One region of the Coprobacillus sp. AF33-1AC genome, then DNA from elsewhere that is predicted to be linked to it. Evidence: riboswitches for the same ligand, from Rfam matches in the RefSeq annotation. Region 1 holds a riboswitch; each other region holds the start of a gene.
What was found. A riboswitch is a leader RNA that binds a small molecule or an ion and turns the genes downstream of it on or off. The one in region 1 is predicted to bind cyclic di-GMP.
Positions count from the first base shown of each region.

Region 2: linked by a shared signal. The riboswitch ahead of DWZ53_RS01985 (nucleoside-diphosphate sugar epimerase/dehydratase) and the one ahead of DWZ53_RS04435 (fibro-slime domain-containing protein) in region 1 are both predicted to bind cyclic di-GMP.
Region 3: linked by a shared signal. The riboswitch ahead of DWZ53_RS09605 (SHIRT domain-containing protein) and the one ahead of DWZ53_RS04435 (fibro-slime domain-containing protein) in region 1 are both predicted to bind cyclic di-GMP.
Region 4: linked by a shared signal. The riboswitch ahead of DWZ53_RS01740 (hypothetical protein) and the one ahead of DWZ53_RS04435 (fibro-slime domain-containing protein) in region 1 are both predicted to bind cyclic di-GMP.

Region 1 covers NZ_QRQB01000008.1:26,998-35,350, reverse strand. The annotation lists gene DWZ53_RS04460 (LysR family transcriptional regulator) at 1-771, opposite strand, end outside; gene DWZ53_RS04455 (hypothetical protein) at 849-1,181, shown strand; gene DWZ53_RS04450 (4-hydroxy-3-methylbut-2-enyl diphosphate reductase) at 1,200-2,111, shown strand; gene DWZ53_RS04445 (MATE family efflux transporter) at 2,122-3,456, opposite strand; gene DWZ53_RS04440 (Cof-type HAD-IIB family hydrolase) at 3,567-4,418, shown strand; gene DWZ53_RS04435 (fibro-slime domain-containing protein) at 4,447-6,732, opposite strand; cyclic di-GMP riboswitch class I at 6,777-6,858, opposite strand; gene DWZ53_RS04430 (Nif3-like dinuclear metal center hexameric protein) at 6,924-7,682, opposite strand; gene DWZ53_RS04425 (class I SAM-dependent methyltransferase) at 7,669-8,353, opposite strand, start outside.
Region 2 covers NZ_QRQB01000003.1:20,851-29,203, forward strand. The annotation lists gene DWZ53_RS01975 (DegT/DnrJ/EryC1/StrS aminotransferase family protein) at 1-1,211, opposite strand, end outside; gene loaP (antiterminator LoaP) at 1,309-1,827, opposite strand; gene DWZ53_RS01985 (nucleoside-diphosphate sugar epimerase/dehydratase) at 1,950-3,827, opposite strand; cyclic di-GMP riboswitch class I at 3,972-4,057, opposite strand; gene DWZ53_RS01990 (YveK family protein) at 4,200-4,892, shown strand; gene DWZ53_RS01995 (tyrosine-protein phosphatase) at 4,892-5,674, shown strand; gene DWZ53_RS02000 (CpsD/CapB family tyrosine-protein kinase) at 5,677-6,384, shown strand; gene DWZ53_RS02005 (hypothetical protein) at 6,332-7,378, shown strand; gene DWZ53_RS02010 (AAA family ATPase) at 7,508-8,353, shown strand, end outside.
Region 3 covers NZ_QRQB01000028.1:15,491-23,843, forward strand. The annotation lists gene DWZ53_RS09605 (SHIRT domain-containing protein) at 1-1,695, opposite strand, end outside; cyclic di-GMP riboswitch class I at 1,747-1,829, opposite strand; gene DWZ53_RS09610 (hypothetical protein) at 1,941-2,186, opposite strand; gene DWZ53_RS11450 (InlB B-repeat-containing protein) at 2,208-4,697, opposite strand; gene DWZ53_RS11455 (hypothetical protein) at 4,743-4,871, opposite strand; gene DWZ53_RS09620 (fibronectin type III domain-containing protein) at 4,873-8,353, opposite strand, start outside.
Region 4 covers NZ_QRQB01000002.1:102,551-110,903, forward strand. The annotation lists gene DWZ53_RS01730 (hypothetical protein) at 1-121, opposite strand, end outside; gene DWZ53_RS01735 (hypothetical protein) at 105-1,877, opposite strand; gene DWZ53_RS01740 (hypothetical protein) at 2,255-2,461, opposite strand; cyclic di-GMP riboswitch class I at 2,518-2,593, opposite strand; gene DWZ53_RS01745 (alpha-glucosidase) at 2,647-4,311, opposite strand; gene DWZ53_RS01750 (AraC family transcriptional regulator) at 4,378-5,193, opposite strand; gene DWZ53_RS01755 (acyltransferase family protein) at 5,243-7,093, opposite strand; gene DWZ53_RS01760 (acyltransferase family protein) at 7,182-8,353, opposite strand, start outside.

The DNA.
Region 1 (8,353 bases):
AACTTTGCCATGTTTGATTGCACTTTTTGCAATGCTTTTAGCTACAAAACCAATTCCTAATTCGTTTTCAATCATCGGAACAATTTGATCTGTTGATGCCGCTTCAATATCAACGTGAAATTGAGCGTGATTGCTAACAAATAAATCATGATAAAAAGCATAAGTCATCGTATCTTTAGATAAACAAATAAGGGGATGATCTTCCAAATCATATAAATGTCTTGGCTTGTCAGCAAGTGACATATATTTTTTCCCAGCAACTAATATTTCTTCGTAATCACATAATTGAGTTTGTCGTAATGGATATTCAACCGTAGCTGGCGTTGTAATAATTGAAAGTTGCGATTCACCATTTTTTAGCGATTGTAACGCCTGAGGTGTTGTATGAGAAGAAAGCTGTAAATGAATATGGGGATATCTCTTTCTAAATTCATTCATAATAGGTAAAAAGTAAACTCTTAAAGCTGTTTCACTTACACACAAATTAATTATTCCCTTTTCTAAACTTTTTGTATTGGCGAGTTCACGTTCTGCTGCCTGTAATTGTTGATATGCAATAGCTACATGATCATATAATTGTTTTCCCTCATTTGTAAGAATAATTCCCCTGTTTGATCTTATAAACAAAACACAACCTAATTGTGATTCTAAATTATTCATTGATCTCGTAATATTAGGTTGATTACTTGATAAAACTTGAGCTGCTCTTGAAAAACTTTTATATTTTGCTACATAATAAAAAATACGATAATAGTCATAACTAATTCCCACGATAATTCCTCCATAAGTTACCTCATTATATCACGTTTTTACATTTTTTTCATATTTTAATATGAGGAGGTAAGAATATGAATCCTTTCAATGATGAAAACTATTATTTTCAATCTCAACCTTATTCATATAATCCCTATTCATTACCTAATTATCAAACTATGCAAAACAAAATGAAACTAAAAAGAACAATTAATATTGCAATTAGATCAATTGCAACAATTAACCAAATTGTCCCCATTATCAATCAAGTTAAACCTTTAATTTATAATACTAAAAATGGAATTTTTATTATGAAAGCATTACGTCATATAGATGATTTAAATTTTGATGAGATTGTTGATTCAATTCACCCAATAGATACAAATAAAGATGATGTTGAAGAAGAAATATTTGAAAATATGCTATAATAAAAATGAGGTGATTGAATGAAAGTAATAGGAATTGTTCCTAGAGGATATTGTAAAGGTGTTGTTAGAGCTATTAATATTGCTAAAAAAAATACACCCAAAGATAAACCTGTTTATATTCTAGGAATGATTGTACATAATCAATATATTGTGCAAGCATTACAAGATAAAGGAATTCAAACAATTGATCAAAAAGGAAAAACACGTTTAGAATTATTAGATCAAATAGATGATGGGTGTGTTATTATTACAGCTCACGGAGCAAGTGATCAGGTTTTTATTAAAGCCAAAGAAAAAGGATTGGATGTTATTGATGCTTCATGTCTAGATGTAATTAAAACTCACGATTTAATTAAAAACAAATTAAATGAGGGGTATGATATTTTATATATTGGAAAAGATGGTCATCCTGAATCTGAAGGAGCCATATCTATTGATCCAAAACATATTCATCTCATAACAAAAAAAGATGATTTTTTTCAATTAGATCAGTCAAAAAAATACGTATTAACTAATCAAACAACGATGTCACTTTATGATGTCTATGATTTATGTGAATATGCAAAAAAGCACTTAAAACATGTCGAAATTGCTAAAGAAACATGTACTGCTACTAAAATCAGACAGGAAGCTATTCATAATATACAAGATGACGTAGATGTTGTCTTTATTGTAGGAGACCCTCGTTCAAATAACACAAAAAAACTAGCAAGTATTGCTAGTGAAAAACATGAAGTCTATATGATTGAAAGTGTTAAAGATATTCAAATTGATATGTTAAAACATAAACAAACCGCAGCTGTTTCATCCGGTGCTTCTACCCCAACATATCTCACTAATCAAGTGATTGAATATTTAAAACAATTCGATTACAATGATAAAAACACTTATCAAAAGCCAATAATTGATAAACAGCGTATATTAGACTAATGGCTGCCAGTTACTCTGGCAGCCATTTTGCATGACGATAATAAATCATTGTCATAATTGCACATGTGATCCATGTAAGAGGCCATCCCATAAAGACATAAAAGACTTCTGCTTTAAACTGAGTAATAATAGCCAAATAAATCTGTCTTAAAATAACAAAATTAAAAATCATAATATACATTGGTATAGAGGATTTTCCTGCCCCTCTCAGTACACCTGCGTAAACTTGGTTAATAGGAAGTAAAATATAAAATGGTACAAAGGCTAATTGCATGGTTCTACCTGCTTGGATAACATCTGCCTCACCATTGAATACAGCAATAATACTTTCACCAAAGAAGAATAAAACAAGCGAAATAGTTGCAATAACAGATGTAGCCATAATCATGGTTGTACGCGCTCCTTTTTTTACTCTATTATACTGTTTAGCACCTATATTTTGTCCTACAAAAGTTGTAATAGCCATATTGAAACTTTGAAGTGGTAGGTTGACAAAACCATCAATTCTAACACTTGCCGAATAACCAGCTACAACACTAGAACCAAAATCATTAACATAAGATTGAACAACAACATTAGATAAAGAAACAACACTTTGTTGAAGTCCAGTTGGTAATCCTATAAGAATAATCTTTTTTAATATTGGAAAATGAAAATGAATATCTTTAATTCTAATTCGATAACTTTGAGAAGTTGTAAATAGTATGTAACAGACCATGATACTACTTATTGCTTGAGCTACTAACGTTGCATAACCAGCACCACATACACCCATTTTAAATGTTTTAACAAAAAGAAAATCTAAAATAACATTTATAATAGAAGCTATAATCAAAAAATATAAAGGTCTTTTGGAATCACCAATAGCCCTCAATATTCCTGCACCCATATTATAAATCAAAGTAAAAGCAATCCCTCCAAAATAGATTGTTAAATACTGAGATGATTGATGAAAAACATCACTAGGAATACGAATAGCATGTAATAATGGATTTGTAGCAATAACACCAATAACAGTTAAAAAAATAGACATAACTATTGTTAAACAAGTTGCACTATGGACTGCTTTACTTAATTTTTCTTGATCATTTGCGCCATAATATTGTGCAATAACAACACCAGCACCTGTAGCTAATCCCATAAAAAAACCAATCAACATATTGATAACAGGAGAAGCTGCACCTACAGCAGCTAACGCTTGTTTTCCAACGTAATTCCCTACAACATAAGAATCCACTGTATTATAAAGTTGTTGAAATAAATTTCCAATTAATAAAGGAATTGAAAAATAAAAAATTGATTTTCCAACAGAGCCATGTATTAAATCCGTTATTTTTACTTTCATCTTTTTCCACCTCCATGTGCCTATTCTACTCTTAATAATAAAGAATTACAAATACTGAAAATCTATAGTTACAAAACAAAGGTTTGCTATAATACGATCAGGAGGTAACTATGAAAAAAAATATTATCTTTTTCGATGTTGATGGAACCTTAGTAGATGTAAGACCTTCCCAAGAATATGTTCCTGCATCAACAATCAAAGCAATACAAGAAACGCGTAAAAAAGGCAATTTATGCTTTTTATGTACCGGAAGAAGTTTACCAGAAATTTTTGATCACATTTTAGATATTAGATTTGATGGTATCATTGGCGCAGGTGGTGGTTTTGTTTTAATCGGTGATAAAATGCTATATCATAATAAAGTCAGTGATGCTGATGTAAAAAGAGTGGTTGATTTTTTTGAAGAAAATCATTATGACTATTATTTAGAAAGTAATGGTGGATTATTTGCTAGTAAACATCTTATCCCACGTCTTGAATATATTACTTATGGCGATTTAGAAAATGATGAAAATGCCAAAAAAATGAAAAAAGAAAAACCAAGCCATTTTATTAATTCATTAAAAGAAGGCTATTCAATGTATCGAAGTGATGTTAATAAAATATGTTTTCTTGAAAATCCAAATATTCCTTTTTCAACAATAAAAGAGAACTTCGATGATGCTTTTCAAGTCATTCATTGTACAGTACCTTCATTTGGAGAGGACAGTGGTGAACTATCTGTTGCTGGTGTTAACAAAGCAAGTGCAATTCAAGCAGTTATTAATCACTTAAAGATAGACATCAACAACACCTATGCTTTTGGTGATGGATTGAACGATATAGATATGTTACAATTTGTTCATCATGGTGTAGCTGTTGGCAATGCAAAGCAAGGATTAAAAGATATTGCTGATGAAATTTGCGAAGATATTGCTGATAATGGTATATATAATACAATGAAAAAACATTCACTTATTTAAAAAAGTATTGAAATAATTTCAATACTTTTTATTTATGTGCTTTTTTTATAATGATAACAATTCCCAATAACGCTATAACAGCAATAATACAATATAGAACTATTTGAGTTTGATCACCTGTATTGATTTGCGTTTTTTTATTTTGATTTGAATGAGTATCTGAAACAATTTGAATTTGTTTTTGTAACTCTTCATCTGATATAAAAACCCATTTACCAACAAATTGCAATGCATCATTTGACATAATTTTGCTATTATGATCCCATCCAATAAAACGCCATACTCCTTTATTTGTATCATCACGAATATCTTTGAATTTTCTATTTTGTAAATCGATACTTACTTGTTGTCCATAATAGTATTCTTTTTCATCTATAGGAACATATTCATATATGCTATTAGGAAGTGTCATGTTTGGTGTACCACTTTCAAATTTATATTCAACACGTTTTCCTATATTTAAATTGGTCTGGATTTTGCAGTTACTCGCTGTAGTATGCCTTTCTAAATAGAAAAATTGTAGATGACACTTTTCACCATTTTTTATACCCTGTTCTTTAGCAAAATCTTCAATGTTAACTATTGTATTGGCAGCTTTATGTGCTCCACCTAAATCAGCAACAAGATGACCATTTATAAAGACATAAACATCATCATCTCCTGTAAATTCAAAAAACTGTTTTGAACTTTGTTTATAAATGAATTCACCATCTACTTTCATACCAAAATGAAAATTGTGGTCAACTTGCCCATCACTATGTTTTTCACTATTTGATAGATAATCAAGTGGGAAAAAGCCACTCTCTAAAATACCATTTCCATCATTATAGAACTCACCATTTTTGTAGGTAATAGGCTTTGATGAATCAAATAGATACTCTTCTCTACCATTATTAACTGTCTTATTTAAAATCATTTTTGAATAAGTTGTATCTATTTTATTCAAATAAAAATGAGTATTGTAGAAATTTGTTAATCGTAAAAAAGCATAGTCCATACATGTTTTACAATCATCGATAACATTTAATTGATTATTGTTATATTTATTTAATGTTTCTTGATATTGTCCTAATGGAAGAACTTGTCCCATTGGAGTGACTGATAGTGCAGCCATTCTTGGAGATACACCTTGACCATTAATTCTTACTTTAATATTACCTTGTCCCGAAGGAATATCTAATAAAAATGTTTGCCATCCTCCGTTTTTATCTACTTCTTTACTTACTAATAGATGATTATTTTCATCTAATATATCAATTGATAAACTACCATTGTTACTTTGTTCATCTAACCAATAATTAAATTTTATATATTGATTCGTTGGTATATCAGTATCAAAACAGATAGCAGAATCATTTAAACAAATAATACCATCACCCTTTTGTTGCCAATAATTTTTACCATCTACTATTTTTCCATTCTCTTTAGATGCTTGATTATATAATTGAGATTTCCATCCTTTATCAATGAAATTACTTGTTGAAGATGATTCGATATTACCTAAATAATTTTCTGTAAATGTGTTATCATCTCTAATTAAGTACACATTAGAAAATTTAAGGACATCCTTTGTTTGACCAACTCGATAAATATCTATCGTAATAGTATCTGTTGAAGATTTAAATACTGTATCAATAGGATTATTATCAAGTAAAACCTTACCATTTTTATCTAATACACGGTATTTCAATTCATTACTTGCGCCTGCTTTTTCTGTTATCCAATAATGAAATTTATATTCCGTATTAGGAACTACGTTAATTTCCTTAATCAAATGATCATTGACACCATAATTAAGAACACCATCCGTTTCCTGTTGCCATACGACTCCATTACCAGAATGTAAATATTCTCCATCACCAGATCCATCTATATTTTCAAGTTTCCAATTTTTATAAAATGGTTTTGTATCACTACCAGAAAGACTAGTATGTACAGAACCACTCGCATTCGAATAATTGGAAAATTTTTTAAAAATATCATATTTATTTAAATTTTGATCATCTTTTAAATTTATAAGATTCTCATGAATTGTGCTTGCTGCACTTTCAATGGCACTTCTTTTATAAACAGGATTTCCATCTTTACCTAGCGTCTTTTCAACTAAACCTTTTGTAACATCTTCATTATTTGAAGTTCCTAACCCAAATGTATCCATCCCATTATAAAGTGCATACTCGTAAAACAGTCCATCTGCATCATAATCGAAAAACTGTACTGGCAATGACATACTATCATTAGCCCTTACTTGTAATTGAAAAAGTGGTACTATCATCGTCATTACCACAACACAAATTATAAACTTCTTAAACATAACCTTTCCTCCAAATAAAAAACCATAGAAAACCGACTTACAATAAATGCAACTCAGCCAGCTTCTCTATGGTTCAGCTCTGTAGCTTTGCGTCACTATTTTTCAATAGTTTTGCCAATATTTACCTACATGTATTATAAAATATATACAATAATATATCAAACAAAAAAATAGAAACTAATTAGCAGTCTCTATTTATATTTAAAATAATCTAAACTATGATGAACATCTACTTCAAGAGGTAATTCTTTTAGTAATTTAGCCAATTCTTCTTCAAAAATAACCTCTAAATGATGGTTTGCATCAATCAAAAATATATCATGATCAATAGCATACTTAGCGTGGCGATACTTACTATCACCAGTAATAAAACAATCAACCTCTCCAGCAAGGACTTCTAAATCATCTGCTGCACTTCCGCCACATATAGCAATACTTTGAATCATTTTATCTTCATTATTTGAACATCTTACATATGATAAATGATATACATCTTTAATATAGTCTACAAAATCTTTCGCCTTCATAGGTTCTTTTAAAATTGCCTTTTTACCAATTTCATGACGATCATAACATTGTACATTTTCAACTGGTAATTGATTAATTAGCCAATCATTCATCGAAATATGATTTTTTCCTCGATCTAGACAAGTATGCAAACTATAAACAACAATATTATTTTTTATTGCATTTTCTATAAATTTTCCTTGATGATTTTCCAAGTCTATATTAACTAATTCTTCTAGTAAAAATGGATGGTGAGTAATGAGCATTTGACATTGTTCATCAATACAGTGTTGTAATGTTTCATTATCTGCGTTTAGGGCAATATATACCTTGTTCACTTCTGTTTGTTTATTTCCTATTTGTAATCCGCATCTATCAAAATCCATTTGTAAGGATAAAGGAAAGTAGCCTTCTAAATATTCCATTATCTTATTTGCTTTCATTTAAAACTTCCTCTATCATTTCTATTTTATGATTTAACTCTTTCGTTCTAGGATGATTGTTTGGTAAATCTTTAACAATATTTTTATAAGTACAATACTGATTGTTCCATTTTTCTTTAAATAACGATGTTTGTTCTCTTCTTAAAATTGGACCAAATTCTTCATCTAACTCATTATAATAAATATCTTTTCTTTGTAGTTTTCGTACAACCATAACTTCATAAGTATGATGTCCATCTTTAATTAATTTTTCATCAATCATACCAAAATTATGACTAAACAAATACTTTCTTAAATAATCAGCATTCGCATTGGGCTGTAAAAATAAAACATTGACTTGATTAAGATAATCAAGATGTTGATTTAAAATATCAACAATAAGATAAGATCCCATTCCTGCAATACTTATCATATCTACTTTTTTATCAAGAATAGGCTCTAATCCATTTCCTAACAGTGCAGTAACTTGCGTTTGCATACCACATTGTTTAATAGTTGAAAGTGATGATTCATAGGGTCCTTGTGCTACATCACATGCGTAACTATGACTTACTATATTATTTTCAACCAAATAACATGGTAAATAAGCATGATCGGTCCCTATATCAGCAATCTTACTTCCTTGTTTATATTGACTAATCATATCAGCTATAAGCTGTAATCTTTTAGAT
Region 2 (8,353 bases), on a different contig from region 1:
AATACTTCTTTTATTATTTTTTTATAATTATCAATAATATAATTTACATCTTCATCACTTAATTTTGTATGAAGTGGTAATGTAATTTCATTAATAAATTGATTATAAGCATTTGGATAATCCTTTATATCAAAACCTAAGTTTTTATATGCTGTAAGCATTGGTAATGGTTTGTAATGGACATTACATGCAATTCCTCTTTCAGCCATTTTTGTAATAATATCATTTCTTTGATCACCAGTGATGTTTGAAACTCTTGTAATATAAAGATGTCCACTTGATTGATGATTTTCGTCATAATGATTTAATACTTCAATTCCTAAAGGAATAAAAGCTTCATTATATCTTTCAATAATTTCTTTTCTTCTTTTAAGCATTGTTGGATATCTTCTCATTTGTGCTAAACCAATACCACCCATAATATCTGTCATATTACATTTATACAATGGAGCCACAACATCATATTCCCATGATCCTAATTTTGTTTTAGCTAGAGCATCTTTTGATTGTCCGTGTAATGATAACAATTGAAGTTGTTTATAGATATCTTCATCATCTATTCCTTCAATCGTTCTCCAAGTAAGCGCTCCACCTTCCGCAGTTGTTAAGTTCTTAACTGCATGAAAACTAAATGAACTAAAATCAGCGATAGATCCACACATTTTACCATGCCATGAAGCACCAAAAGCATGTGCTGTATCAGCATTAACGGAAATTCTTCCCATTGCTTCTTGTATCTCATTATTTGGTTTAAATAAGTATTTTTTCTTTTCTACAATTTCAAAAATTCTATCATAATCACAAGGTACTCCACCTAAATCAACTGGAATAATAACTTTTGTATTTTCTGTAATTGCTTTTTCTAATGCGTCATAATCCATTTCTAAATTATCTTTTTGTACATCAACTAATACTAATTTAGCACCCACATGACATACAACTGCAGCACTCGCTGTATAAGTATAGGCAGGAACAATGACTTCGTCTCCAGGTCCTACTCCAAGTACTCTTAGGGCCATTTCCGCACAAGCGGTTTGTGAATTTAAACATACTGCTTTATTAACACCTACATAATTTGCGATTTGTCTTTCAAATTTTTTAACTTTTGGACCAGTTGTAATCCACCCATTTCTTAAAGTATCTGCTACTTCATTAATTTCATCTTCACTCATATCTGGTGGTGAAAATGGTATATTTCTTTTATCTTTCATTTTACCCCTCCATCTCTTTATCTTAAAAGACATAACATAAGTTATGTATAATAAAAAGACTATGAAGATAGTCTTTACATACGTTATGTTATATCTCTTAGTTTTTACTAATAATTTCAAGTCCTACTTGAACCCGATTAATTTTACCTAATAATTCTAAATCGATATAAGCGATACGCTTATGTCGATCTATCTTTGTAATCTTTCCTTCTAAACCTTGTAAAGGTCCTTCGATGATGGTGATTTGATCACCAATAATCATTCCTTTAGAAAATTCTACCACATGATTTATATCTGAAAAACGTGTAAGAAACTTAGCTTCTTGGGGATAGATGGGAAAGATATCTTTTCCATCATTACCAAGTAGCTTGGTTAAATCGGGTATTCTTTTTAGTTCCGTATATAAATCTTCAATACGATCACTAATCATAAAGATATACCCTTTAAATAAGATTTCATCGACGATTTTCCAAGTTCCTCTAAACTTCTTTTTTTTCTTACATCTAGGAATAAAGCATTCTTGAAGAATACTACGATCAACTAATAAATGACAGGCTTTCACGATTTCATCTTCTTTACCTGATCTAACTTGAACGACATACCAATTATCAAACATGCTTTTTCCTCCTTTTAGATACGCTTCGCCCATCGAATAACGTATCGTTATTCGACTAGGCTATGTATAACCGATAAATGTAAGTAACGCGACCCTGCGACGATTACTTTTCTTTATCTTTTTTAAACTGCGACTTTCACTCCATGTGTTGTTTTTTCATCGTAATGATATGTATCTACGATTTCATGTACTGCTTTTCTTATATCACTATCTTCATCATAGGCTAATTGATAAAGATTGTCTAATTGATTAAAGAAGTTATCTGATAATTCTATTGGTTTACCAATATGAATCATCTTATTAGGTGTCGTTTGCATACCTTCTTCTTTCATCAACATTTCTTCATATAACTTTTCTCCAGGTCTTAACCCGATAAACTTAATTTCAATATCGACATCAGGTTCTAACCCTGATAATTTAATTAAGTTTCTAGCCATGTCTAAGATTTTAACTGGTTTACCCATATCTAAGACAAAGATTTCACCACCATGTCCGTACGCTCCTGCTTGTAATACTAAAGATACGGCTTCAGGAATGGTCATGAAATAACGAATAATATCAGGATGGGTAATAGTAATTGGTCCTCCATTTTTAATTTGTTTTTTAAATAATGGAATGACTGATCCATTAGATCCTAATACATTTCCAAAACGAACAGCTACAAATTCTGTTTTTGATTTTTTGTCAAATGATTGAACAATCATTTCACATAGTCTTTTTGATGCTCCCATGATATTCGTTGGATTGACTGCCTTATCAGTAGAAATCAAAATAAATCTTTTTACTCCATAATGATCTGCTGCTTTGGCTACATTTAAAGTACCAAAGACATTATTTTTAATCGCTTCATGAGGTGCATCTTCCATTAAAGGAACATGTTTATGAGCAGCTGCATGATAAACAATATCAGGACGATAATAAGCAAATAAATCTCTAATTTTATTAGCGTCTCTTACTGAAGCTATCATTGTTTCTAAATGAAGTTCAGGATATTTTCTTTGTAACTCCAATTGAATATCATAAGCATTGTTTTCATAGATATCGACAATAATCAGTTGTTTAGGTTCACTCTTAGCTATTTGACGACATAATTCACTACCGATTGAACCGCCACCACCAGTAACCATGACAACTTTATCTTTTACATAGCCCATAATTTCTTCAAGATTGACTTTGATTGGATCTCTACCTAATAAATCTTGTACTTCTACATCTTTTAGTTTTTCTAAAATGATTTCATCATTTAAGAACTGATACATACCTGGTAATTTCTTTAGTTTACATCGGGTTTCTTTACAGATGTTAAGGACTTCTGAAACTTGCTTATCATCAATTGATGGTAAAGCAACATAGATTTCATCAATTTTATATTCAATTGCTTTTTTTACAATATCATAACGATCCCCTACGATAGGAATATTATGAATTCTTCGATTATGTTTTGTATGATCATCATCAATAAAACAAACCACTTGTTTATTAATTTTAGGAGTAACCAGTGTTTCCCTTAAAATCTTTTCACCAGCACTACCAGCACCCACAATCATAACTCGTTTACAGTTTTCATCACTTCTTCCAAACAAACCATGTCTTCCAGCATATAATCTTAAAAAACGATAACCAAATCGTGATCCTCCAATTAATAGTAACAGTATTAATAAATAAAGAAACATAGTACTAATTGGTGGATTTAAATTAAGAATAATGCATAAAGCACAATAAATAATTGAACTCATCATCGCTGAGATGATGACATTTAATAATTCATTGACAGAAGCATAACGCCATAAGCTCACATATAGCTTCATATGGGTAAAAAAAACTAAGCTCAATACTAATAAAATACTTAACACTAAATAAGTATTTTTTAAAAAGCTTAATTCAATCTGACCATTGTAGGCTATAAATGATGATAGGAAAAATGATATGATAATACTTATTGTATCAAATGCGATTAAACATACTCTTCTTAAAAGCAACTGACTTTTCTCCTTGGTCATTATTTACCCTCCCCTTATAAATAACAATTGACGTAATGTTCATTTATAATCATGCCTATTATATCTATATATGATAAATAAACAAGTATTATGTCATAATTTGGTATATTCTACAAAAATAAGCCTATCAAAAGATAGACTAACAAATGCAACTGGCTGTCATACATCTTCGTGCTTAGACCCTCTAGCTTTGCGTGTACTATCTTTCAATAGACTTGCCTATCTTTTTGTATACAAAAGTATATACTAATCTATGCAAGTTATCAACTTTAAAATGGATAAATATGTTGATTTTTGCTTACTTTTATATAATAATGTAACATGACGTAATTATTCATTTATAAGTAATATATATATAAAAGGAGTCCTATAATGACAGAAAATCAAGAAATTCAAAATGAAGACATTGAAATAAATTTAGGTGAACTGTTTGAAGTATTAAAAAGTCACTTACATATTATCATTATCTCTACATTAGTATGTGCCATTTTAGTTGGGGTCTTTACTATTTTCTTTGTTGAAAAGAAATATTCTTCTTCAGCAAGAATATTCCCTAAACCTCAAGTTAATGAAGGGGTTGTTGATTATTCACAAATCACATCTAACAATTTAATGACTAATAACTATGTAGCTTTATTAAATGGAAACAGTATTCAAAGTAAAGTCGCTCAAGAATTAAAAGTCGATACTGGTGTCGTTTCATCAGCCCTTGCAGTTTCTAATGAATCAGATACGCAAATCATTTCTATTTCAGCTACAACGAATGATCCTCAATTATCTAAAAAGATCGTTGATACAACAGTCAGTGTTTTTACTCAAGAAGTTAAAGATACATTAAATATTAATAACATTACGACTGTTGATGAAGCAAAACTTCAAACAACACCTGTATCACCAAGTTTAACTAAAAACTTAGTGATTGGTGGTTTAGTTGGTTTAATTGTAAGTATTGGTATTATCTTTATCCGTTTTATGTTAGATAATCGTATTCATACTAAGGAAGACGCTGAAAATTATTTAGGTATTCCTAATCTTGGTGTTATTCCTTACTTCGAGGATAAATAATGGCTTTTATCGATATCCATGGTCATTATGCCTGGCAAATAGATGATGGGATGCCTTCATTAGAAGATGCCAAGATTGCTTTAGAAAAAGCAAAAGAAAATCGTATCTCAACAATCGTAGCGACACCCCATGTTGTTCCAGGTAACCAAAATGAAGAAGACCTTAAACAAATCAAAAAAAGAATTGAAGACTTAAAGTTATTGGCACAAAACTATGGTATAGAAGTTTTAGCTGGATGTGAATTATTTTTAAATCATGATTATCTAGAAGCGCTAGAAAATGATTTATATATTCTTATTGAAAATACTGATTATTTATTAGTTGAATTCGATGTCAGAAATGAATTAGGGAATGAAAATGAAGTAGAAGATTATTTATATGAAATTCAGTTAAAAGGCTATACACCGATTATTGCTCATGTAGAAAGATACTTTAAAGATGAATTAGATTTAGAAAGAATAGAAGATTTCATTGATTGTGGTTATGTTATCCAAGTCAATGCGACAAGCTTTCTAGGTTATCATGGTAAACATGCGCAAAAGTTTGCTTATCAATTACTTGATGCAGGATGTATACATGTTATCGCTAGTGATACTCATCGCTGTGATGGTCATCGTAGTCCTTGTTTACAACAAGTCTTTAATTTATTAGTGAAGAAATATAATTATGAAACAATTCATACATTAATGTATGAAAATCCTCTTCATATTATTAATAATGAAGAAGTAGAACCAATTGAAGTAAAACAGTCTTTATTTAAAAAACTATTTAAAAGGAGATAACAATGGCAAGAGTGAATAAAAGAAGAACATTAAATATTCTTGATAAACAAAGAAAACATAGTCAATTTGACTATGCTGAAATCTTTCGTCATATTCGTACAAATATAGAGTTTTCTACTGTTGATCGAGATATTCAATCTATATGTATTACTTCTACTCAATCAGGAGAAGCAAAAACAACATTATCTATTAATTTAGCTTATATCTTTGCGACAAAGTATAATAAGGTTTTATTAATTGATACTGATTTAAGAAAAAATACTATACATAAGTATATGGGATTATCTAATAAACAAGGTTTAACTGATGCTTTAGCTGATTTTAGACAAAAACATATGATTAATTATGAATACTTCCAAACGGTACAACATCCATCATTTATTGGTGAATTAACAGTATTAACTGGTGGTATTCATGTTCCTAATCCTTCAGAATTATTAGGATCTCATACTTTTAAAGATTATATTAATGAAGTTAAAAAATATTTTGATTTTATCATTATTGACTGTGCTCCTGTAGGAATGATTTCTGATGCTATTCCTGTAGGAAATGCTGTAGATGGAACTATTTTTGCTGTTTCTAGCCAAGATACCAACAAAAAAGATGCTGCCAACTGCATCAAACAATTACAAAGAAATAATGTTAATGTTCTAGGTAGTGTGCTTACTAAAGCAAAAACTTCATCTGGAAATCATTACTACTATTACTAAAATGAAAAAATCACTTTTTCCTATTAGTGTTCTGGTCTTAGTTGCAATTATTCTTGGTTTAATTGGTTATGACAGACATGTCACTAACAATAACGCTAAAAAATATCAAACAACAAAAACTGAACAAACAGCAAAAACAGAAACAAAAAAAGATGAAACACCAAAACAAAGAATCTATTGTATTGGCGATAGCTTAACAATCGGTAATGATTTTGCTAGTTATCCCCTCACTTTAGAATCATTGAGTAATAGTCAAGTTATTAAAATAGGTGGTAATCAAGATACTTCATTAGATTTAGCTATCCGTGTAGGACGTATTAAAATCTATGTTAATAATATCACTATTCCTCAAGGTAAAACCCCTGTTGATGTTCCTTTATATGATGAACAAAATCAACCTTTAGATGTTTTAAAAAGTACAGGTACTAACTTTAGCGATGTCACGATTAATGGTATTAAAGGTACATTAAGTTATGACGCTAATCGTAATATGCATACTTTTACAAGAAATGAAGCTGGTAAAGAAACGCCACTTAATCAATTAACTCAAGTAGAGAGTGATGTTCCTGATTTTAATGAAAATGATATTGTTGTCCTCTTTAGTGGTACATACGATAATCAAAATAACTTAGATATCTATCGTACCATTACTTACCAAAGGGCCATTATTAACCAAATTAAGACCCAAAAATATATCGTCGTCTCTTTAACTTCAAGACGTCAAAACGCCTCTGTAAGAGACCAAAACAACATGTTAAAAGAAGAACATAAAGATCACTTCTTAGAATATCGTGCTTATTTATTAGATCATGGACTTGCTGACGCTAACATTACACCTACAGCCCAAGATCAACAAGACTTAAATAATAACTATATTCCATCAAGTCTCTTAAAAGATGATAAGTTAAATGGTAATGATGCATTTAATACTTTACTAGCAAAACAAGTCAACCAAAAAATGATTGATTTACAATATATCAAAGCTCAAAATTAATTATAAAATCATATATTTATATAAAGAGAAGCTATTTGTAAAGCTTCTCTTTTTTCTTTTATCTCATTTGTAATAATATAGTAAAGAAACATAAAATAGTTTATAATATGAAAAGAAAGGATGACTGCAATGAAGGCTATACCAATAGGAATATCTAATTATAGAGAATTAAGAGAAAATGATTATTACTTTGTAGACAAATCTTTAATGCTACAAGACTTTTTAAAAAATAAAAGTAAAGTGACGTTAATTACTAGACCTAGAAGATTTGGTAAGACGATTAATATGTCCATGATGAACGAATTCTTCGATATAACGAAAGATTCTAAAGAATTATTTATTGATACTAAAATCATGGATACCCCTTATGCAAATGAAATGAATCAATATCCTACGATCTTTATTTCTTTTGCAGATGCCAAAAGAGATAAAGATACTATTGTTTCAACCATTAAGACACAAATACAAAATCAATGGGACAAACATAGTTATGTATTTGAAAATTTACAAGGATTTAAAAAAGCAAAATATGATCATCTATATGACGTATTAGTTCAATATGATAATGATTTAACAGGTATCAACGATGCTCTTTCATTTTTAATGGAACGATTGGAAGATTACTATGGTAAAAAGGTTATGGTCTTTATAGATGAATACGATACACCTTTTATAGAAGCTCATGTAAATGGATTTTATGATGAAATAAAAGGCGGACTATCTGGTTTGCTTCATAACTCACTTAAAACTTCTGACAGTCTAAAATATGCCATGCTTACTGGAATTCAAAGAGTGGCTAAAGAAAATATCTTTAGCGATTTGAATAATCTGGTTGTTTATACTGTGCTAGATAAACCTTACAGTCAATATTTTGGTTTTGACAGTCATGAAACAAAGACCTTACTGGAATACTATCATTTACAGTTAAATGATCATGTCAAAGAAATGTATGATGGCTATCATATTGGAAATAAC
Region 3 (8,353 bases), on a different contig from region 1:
ATCAGCTGCCAACTTTCCATTAATGAAAACATAAACATCATCGTCACCTCTGAAATTAAAATACTGATTAGCTCCTTTTTTATAAATAAAGTCTCCCTGTACTTTCATTCCAAAATTATAATTATGATTTTGTGGATCAGTTACATTATTATCACTAAATTTTTCACCGTCCAAATAATCTAATGGGAAGAAACCATGGGATTCATTTCCGCTATCATCATTATAGAACTTATTTCCATCATATTTAGTTTTTATCCCAGCATCAAATGTATATTGAGCTTGGTTTCCACTTCCTGTATTTTTTAAAACCATTTGATTATATTTATCAGCTTTTTTATTTAAACTGAAATCTTGATTAAAGAAATTCTTTAATCTTAAATAGGCATAATCCATACATGTAAGACAATCATCTACACTATTTAATTGTCCTTGATTATATTTTGTTTCTGTTTCATCATAATCACCCAATGGTAATGAAAGGCTGTTTTCAGGATGAACACTTAGCGCTGCGATTCTTGATCCTGCTTTACCATTAATTCTTAGTTTGATTGTTCCAGTACCCTGAGGAACGGATATATTTTGTTCATGACTACCACTTATATCCTCTAAATTTACTGTAGTCAAAATTCCATTATCATCTAAAATATCAATACTCATTCCATCTGCTTTAAACCCATTATCACCTAGCCAATAACTTAATATAATGTTTTGATTAGGCAAAATATCTGTTTGGTATGTAATAGAAGCATCGGTTAAACATCCTACACCATCACCTACTTGTTGAAAATAAACTTTACCATTGTATAGCTGACCACCCGCTTTAGTATATTGATCATAATTAGCAGATTTCCAATTTTCAGAGATAAATGTTTTACCACCTTCTCCCAAATAATTTTCTGATGTTATGTTTGTTTTAGTATTTGTTAATTTAGCAATAGAAAACTTTAAATCATCTTTTCCATCATCATCTCTATAAATATCAATAATAACTTGGTCATGATTACCAGTATTAAATTGTGTTGCATTATTATCCAATAGAACTTGTCCATCTAATGTCTTAATTTGATACTTGATATTTTCATTTGTACGCCAATAACCAAAATTATAATCTGTATTCTTTTCAACATTGACTATATTTGTTAAATGATCATTAAACCCTTTATTAATGACTCCATCGCCTTCATGTTGCCAGACTAAATCCTTACTACCTTCATAAATGAGTCCATCCTCTGTCTTAACATTTTTGCTTGAATCCATATGCCAGCTATCATAAAAATAATGATCATCTTTTTTATTTAAAATATCAGAATACGTAGACCCACTTGATTGCATTTTACTAACTAAAGTGTTATATATAGCAAACTTTCTTAAATTTGCATCATCTTTAACGTTTCTTTGAATAGTAGCAGCAGCTGAAACAATCGAGTTTTTCTTATATACCGGATTACCATCTTTCCCTAGTACTGACTCTACTAATCCTTGAGTAACTTCTCCATTATTTGATTCTTTTAAACCTAGCGTATCCATTCCTAATCCTAATGCATACTCATAAAATAACCCATCAGCATCAAAATCATATAATTGTACAGGTAAATTCATTATATCATTTTCACTAGCATAAACAGGAGCAGGCACCATTGAAAATGCCATTGATAATACTAATGCATAAGGTAATGTTTTCTTTCCTCTTTTCATTTTTCTTTTCTCCTCCTCAATAAAAAAACCGTAGTCATCCGCTTCATCGCTCTATGCAACTCAGCCAGCATTCCTTACGGTTAAGCCCTGTAGCTTTGCGTCACTATTTTTCAATAGTTTTGCCAAATAAATTACATTTATATAATATACTTTATTTGTAAAAGAAAGAATGAAAACGCTTTATCGTGTAACATGTTTCATTTGTTGTAACAAAAAAGGTGTCGACTAGACACCTTTAGATTATTTTAATAAAATTTTTTATTTAAAGAGAAAAGAGTACATATAAAAGATTTAGCGTCATTAATATCTTGAAAACAAATATTTGATCCACTAATATATTGCGCCGCATCATTCCATTCATGAATAGAATAATCATTAGAATCAATTTGTTTTAATTCATTTACTTGATTATTTGTCATATAGAAATTACCACATAAATCAGATATATATAAACCTCCGCTGATTTCTCTCATACGTTCTAATAATTCCATACTTTCCTCCTTATCTATATTTTATTCATATTTTCTTTTTAATAATGTAAGTCCTAAAATAGCGCCAAATAATCCAAATACATAAGTCATCATCATTGTATCATCACCTGTTTTAACAGATTTTTTAGTAGCTTTTTTAGCTTTAGATGCTTTTTTAGTAGTTGTAGTATTTGATTGATTACTATTTGATGAACCATTATTATTTGATGTTTGTTGATTACCACTACCATTATTTGAAGAATCAGCTTCAACAAATAATGCATAAAGTGTTACATCACCATTAACTGGTTGATTAAAATCAAAAGCATTTTGATAATTTACATCACTATACCAACCTTTAAATACGAATCCTTCTTTTGTTGGATCTGCAGGTTTAGCTAGTTTTGATCCTTCTGTAACAGTTTGTTGTTGCCTATTAATGGTTACTGTGTAGATTTTCAAGAAATGTGCATATAACTCAACATTATTTTTTACACCTTGTGTAAAATCAAATTTTTGAGTGTATTGTTCGTCAGTGTACCATCCATCAAAGATATATCCATCTTTTGTTGGATCAGCTGGCTTATTAATTGTATTTCCTTCTACTACAGTTTGCGTTTGACCATTAATTGTTACAGTACAAACTTTTAAGAAATGAGGATATAAATGAATATCTGATGTAATAGTTTTAGTAAAATCAAATTTATTTTTGAATTGTCCATCTGTGTACCATCCATCAAAGACATATCCTTCTTTTGTAGGATCTGTTGGTTGGCTAATTGTTGTTCCAGCTTCAACAACTTGTTCTTGTCCATCAATTATTACTGTACATAAACGTACAAAATGAGGATAAACAGTAACTGAACTTGTTATTGGAGCATCGAAATCGAATGGAGTTGTATAAGATGTATCAGTGTACCAACCTTTAAATACATATCCTTCTTTTGTTGGATCTGTTGGTTGTGCAACCTTTTGTCCATCTTCTACTTCAATAGTTTGTCCATTCATTGTTACAGTATGCACTGAAACAAAATATGGATAAATTTTTGTATCACTTGTAATTGGTTTGCTGAAGTCAAATTCTTGAGTATGATCTTCATCAACATACCAACCTTTAAATTTAAATCCTTCTTTAAATGCATCATTTGGTTTATCAATAGTTGTTCCTTCTTCAACAATTTTTTTATCACCATTGATATCAACAGTTACTAATTTTACATATTTAGCATAAATATCAATATCATAATCAATGGATTCATTAATATCAAATGCATCATTACCATCTTGATCTTTATACCAACCTTTAAATGTATAACCTTCTCTTTCACTAGGATCAGCTAATTGTCCTAATTTATCTCCTAGTTTGACTTTTTGAACTTGTTGACTAGCAGCATTAGGATGAACTGTAACATTAACATAGTCATCTACATATTCATCAGCAACAGTCATAATATCTGATCCATCTATTTTTGCTACTGTATAACCAGTTGGGTTACCATTATTACGATAAATTTCTCCTAGTGTTGTTAATTTACCAAGTCTTGACTCATCAATTCCATTAGATATATCTGCTTTGTTATAGAAAAGAGCACTAGATGATCCATTAAAACTTGTACTATCAAAAGTAAACCAAGCATATCTTTCAACAAAATCTAAGTTATTTAATTTTTTCATCAAAATAGCCATATATTCTTGAACTGCTTGATTATGTTCACTTTGCTTTCCGTCATATGGATGCCAGTTAGCATCATTGGCAGAAGCAGCATGTTCGGTAATCCAGATTGGTTTAGTATATTTTTCATATACATTAGTAAGATAAGTTACAAAACTATCCGCCGCTTTTTCTGGTGTAAATCCTGTATTATCATTATCCAACCCAATATAGCCTGGATATGTATGAATCGTAATAAAATCATCTTTGACAGATATTGCTCCCCAATAGTTTTCAAACCAACAATTAGCATCAGTTGTACTACCCATTGTAGCCGGTGAACCAATTCTTAAACCACTATCATGGAAATCTTTGTTATATGATGCAGCTACGTCTGCTTTAATATTTGATTCATTAACATAATCTGGTTCATTAAAACTTAAAACTGTACTATATCCTTTTGCTTTTAAATTAGCTAATGTATTTTTGATATTAGCACTATTGTTATAAATCATTGGTACATAGTCTAAATCATGATTAGCTACATTTGTTTCATCAAATGGTTGTGTTCCCCAGTTATAATACCAAGATAATCCTAAGTTTTGTGAATAAGACAAAGAATTACTTGCTCCATTATTTTCTGAATAGAAACCTAAACCCTTTTTTGATACAAAGAAATTTCTAATACTTGTAGATACTTTCGTATCATTGTCTAATACTGCTAAAATTTTAACTTGATGTTTTTCTACTTTTGTAGAATAAACACTACAACTTAATTGTTTTCCATTTTGTTCAATTTGAACATTTTGTAAACTACCATCTAAATAAACTTCATATTTTTTTACATCAGTATTTTCTAATGCATTCCATTTAATTTCAATTGGACCGGCAGGAACAAGTTGTCCTTTTTGTGGATAACTTACTGCTTACGTTTTCCATGAATTATATGGATTAACATATTCTTCTGCTTTAACAGCAATACAATCAGGAGTAAAGAACAACATCGCACTTATTAGTGCGACAGCTGTTCTTTTAATAAATTTTCTTTTATTCATATTAATGAGCTTTCTTTCTCTTTAATACGACAAATGCAACGAATGCTACACCAGCAAATAATACATATCCTAAGATTTGTTGATTATCACCAGTAAGAACTTTACTTAATGCATTTGATTTTTTAGTAGTTGTTTGTTTGTTTCCTGATTGATTATTTTTGTTTGTATTGCTTGTATTTGTTGGTTTTGAAGGAGTAGATGGATTACTTGGATCTGATGGTTTTGATGGATCTGTTGGATCTGTTGGATCTGTTGGATCTGTTGGATCTGTATTTCCATCATCTATTAATCTTAATTGTTTGATTGCATAATCTAATTTATCTGCTTCTTCATCAACCACTTTTTGATCTGGAATCATATAATCATTGCTGAATAATTTAGCAACTTGATGTTCATCATTAAAGAATGTAACTGTCTTTAATGTATAACGATCATTTTTGTAGTTATCGCTTGCTACGATATCTAACGCTTCTTGTCTTAATTGATTTAATCTTTCATAATCAGCTGGTTTTAATTTTAAACTAATAATAGCGTCATATAAATCTTGATATGTTTCATCAATAGTAGCTTGATCATTAATGTTAGCATCTTTGATAACCATTCTTGCTTTATTTAAGTAATCTAAGAATTTAGCTACATTAATATAATATTCATTTTGGAAATATTCACCATCACGAATATTTTCTTCTGCATATTTAATTAGTTTTTCTAAGTCCCCAGTATTAGCAGGCAATAATAATAATTGATCAATACCAGCATTAACGTTAGCAGCTCTTGCTTCAATTAATGCTTGACTACGTTTATCTAAATCAGCTCTTTGATCATATAAATCTTTACCTAATCCATAATAGTAATCAAAGAATTCTTTAGTAGCTGGAACATATTTATTATTTTTATAATTATTTCCAGCAATAATCTTATCAGCACGATCTAATGCTTTCTTTAATGGAGTTAAATCAGCATCATCAATGACTAATTCATCCATTGCATTAACTAAATCTTTAGTTGCTTTAGTTAATTTATCTTGGTCTGGAGCTGTTAAGATATCTCCATCATCACGAGCATCAGCTAAAGCTTTTGCAACTTTGTAAGCTTCATCAAATGCTTTTTTACTATCTTTTGTATAATATTGACCTTTATAGTCAGTGGATTTTCTAATGATTTTAGCTTCAGCTAAAGCTTTATCTAAATCAGTATAATCTGCATCAGCAATAGCTAACGCTGCATAAGTATCTCTGATTTCATTAGCTTTTTCACTTACTTCTTTTTGAGTTAAACGATGTGGGATATATTTTCCACCTTCTTGTTCTTGTTTGAAGTTTTTATAGATTGGTTGAATTTCATCCATGATTTTTTCATATGGATCAAATGTTTCTTTAGTATAAATTTTACCTAAATCTAACTTATCATCACAATCTTCATATGCTCCAACTAATTCAGTGATATCTACATCACCTTTTTCATTATAAGGATTTAATCCTGTTTCTTGAATCTTGTTATAGTTTGTACCACGATTACAAATACCATTTCTATAATTTAAGATATGTTTACGTGCCCAACCTTCACCTTTTGTACCAGTAGCTTTATCAATACCACTACTTACACTTTCACCAACATCATTGATGATATGGTTGAATTTTTGTAATACACCATCATCTTTAGCGAATGTTTGTGTACATGCGTTTTCAATTAATACATCTTCAGTATTTGGTACTTCAATAGGGTTATCTAATTGAATTTGTACTTCAGATGAATCATAAGTAGGACCAGTATAAATAAATACGTTATAAATACCCATACCTACAGCATAGTGATGTTTAACTTTATTTGAAACTTTATATGCTGAATATCCATTGACTAAACCTTCATGTGACATCCAAGCTTCTTGTGAAATTGGGTCATAACATTTTTCGTTTTGTAAGAAATATGTTGCTCCATATTCACCATTCCATAATACGTCATTTTTGTTAAAGTGTTCATCGAATAAACCATACATATGAACATGATCACCATTAACGATCATACCATAATCTGAACGAGTGTTTTCCCATGCTACCCCAGCACCATGGTCAGCACGCCAAATCCAGAAGTGATCATTGATTACATCGTTACTATTAATAACTAATGCGTTTTCAGCTGTTGTTGCTTGGTTTGTTGTACCACCAACACGGAAGAATAAATCTTGTAATAACATTGGATTGTCATTATGTCTTTTATCTGTTTTTTCTTCCCCAACTTTTAATAAATATTTAGATTTTGCTTTAGTTCCAGCATCAAATACTAATCCTGAAACTGTAATACCATCTTCGTCTGCAACTTCAATTGCTGCATCTTTGTTGTCAGCAACGATTGTTGCCATACCTGTACCTAATACGATTGTATCAGGATTATTAATTTTAATGACTTCATCAGCATCATATTGACCTGGTGTAAAGAAAATATTTTTACCTGCGTCTAATTCTTCATTGATTTTAGCTGCTGTATCTCCTTCTTTAGCGATATAGAATTTGTCTAATGACATAACTTGACCTTCACCCATATCAGTTTCAGACCAGCTAATACCTTTTGTATCCTTTCTTAAACTTGGAACGAATACTTTATATTCTCCATCATCATCTAAGAATAAGAATGGTTTTTCTTTAGATTCAGGAGTTTTTGTAATACTTGTTGTTACACCAGCTGTACCATCTGTTGCGATGTTCCAATCAGTATAACCATTTCCGTTTAATAAAGCTGTACCAGTTTTATCATTTGGTAAACTTGCTGAATCAACCCCAATGTTGAAGTTGTTTAATGAAGTACCAGCAGCACTTCCTTTAATAACACTATTTCTTGTGAACCATTGTTGTTGAGATGGTGAGCATGCATCTGATGCGAAATAACAATCAGCAGCATATCCGCCTGAGTTCCATCCATATGACCAGTCATAACTTGTTTTACGAGTTGAATAAACACGTCTAAGTGGAGCAGCTTGAGCTACTGACCAGTTAAAGTAATCTTTTTTATTGTTTAATGATCTACCATCAGTAACTTCTTCAGCAACTGTTGCATCTCCAGTACCTACAACTGAAATATTTTCAGCTGAACGCCAGAAGTTACATGTTGCATTACGCCAGTTACCACCTTGGTCTCCCCAATAATCTCTTCCATCATAACTTTTACTATCTCTTACATAGTCTAAGTATGCTGGAACTTCGATATTGTTTAATTTAACATCATAAGGTGTTTTACCTAAACCACCGATGTGTGTGTAGAAACCTACAGGAATACATGCTGTTGCTACATAATTACCTGGTTTATAGTAAATTGCATAATGTCCACTATTAAATTGAGCGGCTTCTGAGTTATTTTGTTTTTTGAAGATTTCTTGAACAACTTTGTTAACTGTATCAATATTGTCTGTTGGAGCAATAAAGATCATGTTTTTACCAAATTTAGTTGTTTCAAGTGAAGTATATTCTTCAGATAATGATGAATCACCA
Region 4 (8,353 bases), on a different contig from region 1:
CTTTATCTTTTGACTTATAAGTTCCGCCTAAATACAATGTACTATCAACGTAAGTAAGACCTTTAGGTAAAGTATCTGTATAATAAACTGTTGTTTTTGCATCCTTATCTGGTGTTACCATTATTCGCAAAAGTAATTTGGCTTGCAACAACATAATCAACGTATCTTTCTTTTTTACTTACATTATAACTTGTTTTAATTTTATCGTTTTCTTTTTGTGCTACTTTCTTTTGAATAGATACTGTATAAGGAACTAAATATAAAGCATCAGCACTATTCCTACTAAACTTATGTGTTGTTGAATCTGGATTATACTTTTTATTAACATATTCAGGAACAGTATAGTAATCTCTATGATCTATTGCCGCTTGTGTGTGTGCATGATCAAATAAGTTAACTTCTGGATGATCTTTTATCCATTTACTATATTCTGCTCTTGTAATGTTATTAATACTTGTTTTATGTGTATCAGCTAATATTTGTGCTTTTTCTTCATCTGTTAAATCTCTTGCATCCCATGTATTCGTTACAGCAGTAATCATATAAACATGATCTGACAAGTCATAATTAGGTTTAACATTACAGAAGAATCTTGTCATTTGATTTAAATTTGTACTTTCTTTATTTGTATAGCATCCACGATAACGAACAACAACACCATCGCAATCGGTTGAATCATCTGTTATATTAAAATCACTTAACTGTGCACTACGCATTGATTCTGCAGTTAAACCTTGTCCATCTTTATGATGTAGATATAAATATTCAGCTTCATAGCCTTCCTTATTCGATAAGTTAACATTCATATCTTTTTTTAATTCTATGGCATTTCGATCAAAGAGTACCATTTGTTCAATTCCTAATGGCACTTGACTTGATTCGTCTGCTTCACCTACATTAGTTTGACTATAAGTAGCCGTAAATGCAAGATCTTTAGCTCCTACAGTTGCAATATCATCATCTTTATTTCCTGAACCATCAGTATAACCATTATTCCAATTTGCTGAATCTCTATTTGAATAAATAATAGCATGGTCACGTGTCCCTTTATTATTTTTTGTGAATGTTTCACTTGCTTTATTATCTGTATTTTCATATAAAGTACCATCACTGTTATATAATGGGATTGTTTCTTGATCAGATGTAGTATTTGTTTCTGATACTGCGTGCATATTATTTACTGTTACAGATGCATTAGCACTAATTTGGTCTACACCAAATTGACTCATTAAAGTATCCCCATTTGCATTTTTATAAGGATAAACTACTTGGAATTGGTATGATGAAAAAAATCCATCTTTCATCATTTCTACTTGTTTTCCATCCCAATAAGAAATATTTCCATATGCATCTTTTTGAGGAAATTTTTTATAATCTACACTATAATTTTTTACTTTAACATGTAAAGTTGATCCTTCTTGAGTTATTGTATATTCCCCACTATTATCACAATATTTTTCTGGTTGAGGTGTTTTACCTGACGCACTACTATCTGTAAATGGGATGCCATTAACTTGCGCTCCACCTGCGTTATTAGCTCCACAATAATATAAAAGAGGTACAAATCCCGTATCATTAGCTGATTCTCCATTTACCTTATAATCTGATAAATTGATATCAAAAGTAAAATATTGACTAGGATCTGGTAATTCAACACCTTTGATTCCATTTCCCGGCTTTTTAATTTCTAAAGCAAAACCAAAAACTTGTCTAAAACCAGTAACTTTGTAATCACTATCTTTATAAGCTGCTGCATTTTCTTTATAGGCTGTTTTGTCTTTTGCTCCAAAATCATAAATATTAAACGTATTTTGGAAATTTCCTTTTTTTAATACAATATTATACATTGGGGCTGAGGTAACAGTAACTGGTTGCATTGCTACAGTTTTACTGTTAGCTTCATCATCAACGTAAACTGTAACCTTTGGTTCAATAACATCTCCTTGATGCTTGTTACCAACATTTATTATAAAACCATGTTCAATAGATCCTGCAGATTGGTTAGCTTCTACATCCCATTGAAAATTATATATTTTTTATCATTTTCTTCTTTTTCTGAAATAAGTTCTCCATTAATTGAAGTTACATCTAGAGCTTGATCATTAGGTATCTCAACAATAAATCCTATTTTATGTGCTTTTCCACCTAAGTTATTTACTCCTGTATTAATATTATAAGTAATGACATCAAATGAACGAACAATATCATTTGCATTCGAGTTATCATACCCTCGATTAGTATCATCAGCTCTATTCTAACATTTATCATCCATTTCTTCAGTACCATTATCTGTTGTACCAGTAAGGATACCATTTCCATATACTGATCCGTTATTTTCTAGTAATTGCGCAGATGAAATCACAACTGCTGAATTATCTGCATAAGCTGTTGTAGGTAACATACCCATTAACATGCTTAAACAAACCATGAAGCATAATATAAATTTACATCTTTTCTTCATAGATATCCTCTTCCATCATTTATGTAAAATAAAAGCCAAATGCAATCAAATGAACTGAGTGCAGCTGGCTGGCAGTTTAAAGCCCCTATAGCTTTGCGTCACTATTTTTCAATAGTTTTGCCTATCTATTACAACTTTAAATATAATGATATGTTTTAAAAAATAAACAATTTTTAAGAGATATGTTACATCTTTTGTAACAAGGCGTAACAGCCATAAGGTTTGATATGTAAAATATCGTGTATTTTATCACATTGATCATTAGAAATTAATAACTGACTATACCTAAATTCTTTTAATTCATAGTCATATTCATGACTAGAAAAATTATTAATAACTAATAATTTTTCATCTTGATATGTTCTGGTATAAATATATAAATCAGGATGATTTTCTTCTAATAATTCATATGTACCATAAACAATGATTGGCATTTGATGTCTTAACTGAATTAATTTTTGATAATAATGAAAGATAGAATTAGGATCTAATAATTGTTGGTGAACATTAATGGTTTTATAGTTTGGATTAACATTGATCCAGGGATTACCGGTTGTAAAACCAGCATTGTTTTCATTATTCCATTGCATTGGTGTTCTTGCGTTATCACGACTACTTGCACAGATTCCTTTCATCATTTGTTCATGCGTTAATGCTTTTTTATCTTTAACTAAATCTTGGTAAGCATTGAATACTTCAACATCTCTGACTTCATCTAAAGAGGTAAAAGGATAATTTGTCATGCCTATTTCTTCACCTTGATAAATATAAGGTGTCCCTTTTAAAAAGTGTAAAGTCGTAGCTAACATTTTAGCTGAGTCTTGCATATAATCTAAATTACCAAATCTTGATAAGACTCTAGGTTGATCATGATTATCCCAAAATAAACTATTCCATCCTTCTTCTTGTAAACCATATTGCCATTTTGTAAGAATCTTCTTTAGTTTTACTAAATCTAAAGGAACCGGTGTCCATTTACCATAAGGACCCGCATCAACATCAGTATGTTCAAATTGAAATAACATGCTTAATTCATGCTCATTTTCTCCTGTATATTGTTTAGCTTGTTCAATAGTACACGAAGTAATTTCCCCAACTGTCATGACATCATAATGAGATAATGCTTTTTGATTCATCTCTTTTAAGAATTCATGAATTCTTGGTCCATTACTGACATATTTTGATGGTCTCATATATTTTTTAGTTTGTGGAAAAACATCTTGGAATGTTTGTACTTTACTTAATTTATTAATGACATCCATTCTAAAACCATCAATACCTTTATCTAACCACCATCTCATCATCTTATAAATATCATTTCTTACATCTTCATTTTCCCAATTTAAATCCGGTTGTTTATCAGAATAAAGATGCAAGTAATACATATCCGTTTGCTTATCGTATTGCCACGAAGAACCGGAAAAGACTGATTCCCAGTTATTAGGTGCTTGATGATTCTTGCCTTCTTTCCAAATATAGTAATCACGATAAGGATTATCTTTGCTTTTTCTGCTTTCAATAAACCAAGGATGTTGATTGGAGGTATGATTAACAACTAAATCCATCACAACCTTGATTCCTCTTTGATGTGCTTCTTTTAATAAACAATCAAAATCTTCCATTGTTCCATATTCTTTAGAGATTGCCTGATAATCACTAATATCATAACCATTATCAACTTGTGGTGAAGCATAGACAGGTGATAACCAAATAATATCTATTCCTAATTCTTTTAAATAATCTAACTTTAATATAATTCCTTTTAAATCACCAATTCCATCCCCATTACTATCATAGAAGCTTTTAGGATAAATTTGATAAATAACGCTCTCTTTCCACCATGTTTTCATATTCCACCTCTTTCATCTAACATTTTATCTTTTTATTTTATCTTTTATACCCAAAAAGGACCTATCTTATAGGCATTTATTATCCTTTCGATAAGTTCCCGGTGTTTTTCCATATTTTTGTTTAAAAGCTTTGATAAATGATTTACTGTCAACAAAACCATGACGATGACTAATAGTCGCAATAGATAAATCTGTGCTACACACATCAATATAAGCATGATTAAGTTGAACCGTTTTAATATATTGTAAAACAGTCATGCCACACATCTTTTTAAAATAACGACATAAATAGTTAGGTGAATGATGAAATTCTTGGGCTAATAATGAAATACTTAATGATTGCCCGTAATGTAATTCGATGTATTCTAAGATATTTTGAATACGATGCGTATTAGTTAATAAAGGGGTTGTTCTTTTTATTTTATAATCAGTTAATAATAGATAATAAATACGATGTAAGTATTCAATAACTTTAAGATATTTATAGTGATCTTGACTTTTACGATATTGATCCATAGTCTGAATTATTTCTTTTAATTCTTGTTGTCTATCTAAAGATAAGTGAATATCAAAATAATAGTTATCTATTTGAGGTTCATATTGTTTTAAAGCATCATAAGAGATAAGGATTGTGATCATTTGACAATCTTCCAGCATCTCAAAGTAATGAATTTCATTTGTATTGACTAAAAAGAGTTCATTTTCACACACATGATAAGCCTTACCATTTATATAACCCATAAAGCTTCCTTGTATTAAATAGACTAATTCTACATTATGATGAAAGTGTTGTTTCATATAATGATAATGCGGTAAATAAAGATGATATATTTTAGCACTTTCATATTCTTTTGTATCAACAACTTCTAATTCGTAATTCATATTGTTACCTCTATCTCATTATATAAAATAAGAGGTTATTTGAAACCTCTTATGATTTTTTAGTGAGTTTAATTTTATCTTTTTGATATGCTTTAATAATACTTTCTTTAATACAATTTAAGAATTGTTCAGTTCCCCCAAGTTTATTAGGATGAGTTTGATCTTTTTCAAACCAATCATTATGTCCTTTACAATATTGAGCCCAATCAATCAAATAAACATTATCTGTATTTTTACAGAATTCTTCTATTTTTTGATTATTATCATCTTGCCACTGAGTATAAGGTGCATGTAAAGAAATAACAAACATCGTTTTATCTTGTGGTAAGAGTTCTCTTACTTTAGGTAAATAGTCATATAATGGACCATTTGTTCCTAAAGCAAAGATTAAACTATCCCCATTCCATCCTTCTTCATTTAATGCTGAAGTTAAAATAGAAATACTTAAATTAGCTTGTCTTGATTCTTTACTACTTAGTTTTAAATGAGGGAATGTCTCTTGGAACTTAGCAAAAGATCCACTTACAATCGAATCACCAATAACAAAAACATCTAAGTTATTGATAATTTCTTGACCATTAGATAAATCTACATATTGACTATCTTGACTATTGGTTGTAGATGGTGTTGTTTCAGGTTTCTTGATGTCTTTCTTTACGACTTTGTTTGATGATTCTTGAACGATATCATCTGACATATTTTCTTTAGGAACAAAGGCTACACATAACGTACTCGTAACAACTAACGCTAAACAAACAGAGGCAATCGTGATTCCTTTTTTGATGACCCTTTGATCTTTTTGAATCTTGTCTTTTAACATCTTTATTGTCTTAGATAAGATACCTCTTCTTATTGGTGTTTCTACTAAATAATATGATAATACTGAAGCCACTAATGTCAAAGTAACTTCTAATAACATAATTGAAAGAGAAGCACTTTGTCCGCCACTAATTAAAATAATAATCGGATAATGCCATAAGTAGATACTATATGATAGTTTTCCTAACCAATCAATAACCGGTATTGATAAAAACTTAGATAGCATACTTTGTTTTCTTAAGATCGATAAGATCACAAATGCTGTAAGAATAGAAGTTAGAAGATATCCTCCCTTATATAGAAAAGCATCATATCCGGCTACTTTTGTTACAATTATACATACACATACTAATGAAATGATTCCAATAATATCATTTGCTGGTTTAGTTAAACCTATCTTGATATCACTTTCTACAATGATAGCGAGTAACGCTCCTACTAATAATGAAAAACATCTTGTATCTAATCCATAATAAACACGACTTGGATCTCCATTTGGATTAAACAAGACAGCCATTAAGATTGCAGAAATAATAATAAGTAATGTTGTGATAACAGAAAGAACTTGATGACGTTCTTTCTTTGTTGATTTAAACTTTGCGATAATAATGATAATCAATGGGAAAATAAGATAGAATTGGGTTTCTATCGCTAATGACCAACAATGTAATAATGGTGATGGAGCACCCCCATTATCAAAATATGAAATATTATTAAATATCTGATACCAGTTATTATATCCTAGTAAAGCAGATATAAAATCTCGACAAGCTTTCGTAAAAACTAAACGATTAAAAATAGCACTTAAAATAACTGTCACTGACACCATTAAAATAAGGGCTGGCCAAATACGTTTAATTCTTTTTATCCAAAAATTCTTTAAATCTATTTTATTTGTTTTTTGTAATTCTTGTAGTAATAATCTGGTAATTAAAAATCCTGATATGACAAAAAAGATTGTCACTCCTAAGACCCCACCCTTAAAAATAGGCAGTTTTAAATGATAACCAATAACCATCAAGACAGCTACAGCACGTAAACCATCTAGTCCGGCTATATATTTTTCCTGTAAGTTCTTCATATTTCCCTCCCATAATAAGCATGGACATTATAACAAAAATATGAATTATAAAAATACAAATTTTATCAAATTATACAAAAAAAGGTGATTAATTCACCTTTTTATCTTTAAATACTGAAAATACTTTTTCTTTTATACAATTATTAAAAGCATCTATCCCTGTATCCGTTAAATGCGTTTCATCTTTTACAAACCAATCTGGATGTCCTTCACTATAACTTGCCCAATCAATTAAATAAACATTATCATTTTCATCAACAAATTGTTTGATTTTTGCGTTGTTATCATCACTCCATGATTGATAAGGTGCATGAACAGATAAGACAAACATTGGTTTGTTGGCATCTAACATACTGCGTACTTTAGGCATAAAGTCGTATACAGGACCATTGGTACCAAGAGAGAAAATAAGTCCATCACCGTTCCATCCTGAATTCAGTGCTGCTTGTAAAATATCTACACTATCTGAACAATGTCTAGATACTTTGGCGTCTATTTTTCCTTGAGGGAATGTTTCTTGTAATTTTGATGAAGCACCCAAAGCCACTGAATCACCAATGACAAAGATATTAAGCTTACTACATACTTCTTCTTGTGATAATGTTGGTTGACTTTGTTGAGGTGCTGGTGTTTGTTTCTTTTTAGGTTGAGTTTTTGTTGTTTGGGTAATCTGTTTTGACATAGTTTCTTTAGGAACAAAAGCTACACATAGACTACTTGTTATAAGTAATGCTAGACAAACTGAGGCAATCGTGATTCCTTTTTTGATGACTCTTTGATCTTTTTGAATCTTGTCTTTCAACATCTTTACTGTCTTAGATAAGATACCTCTTCTTATTGGTGTTTCTACTAAATAATATGATGCACTCGCTAGTACAAGGGTTAAAATAACTTCAATTAACATGATGTACCATGATGAAGTTTTTCCCCCACTTATTAAAATAATAATTGGATAATGCCATAAGTAGATACTATATGATAGTTTTCCTAACCAATCAATAACCGGTATTGATAAAAACTTAGATAACATACTTTGTTTTCTTAAAATGGACAAGATCACAAATGCTGTAAGAATAGAAGTTAGAAGATATCCTCCCTTATATAGAAATGCATCATATCCGGCCACTTTTGTTACAATTATACAAACACATATTAATGAAATGATTCCAATAATATCATTTGCTGGTTTTGTTAGACCTATCTTGATATCACTTTCTACAATGATAGCGAGTAACGCTCCTACTAATAATGAAAAGCATC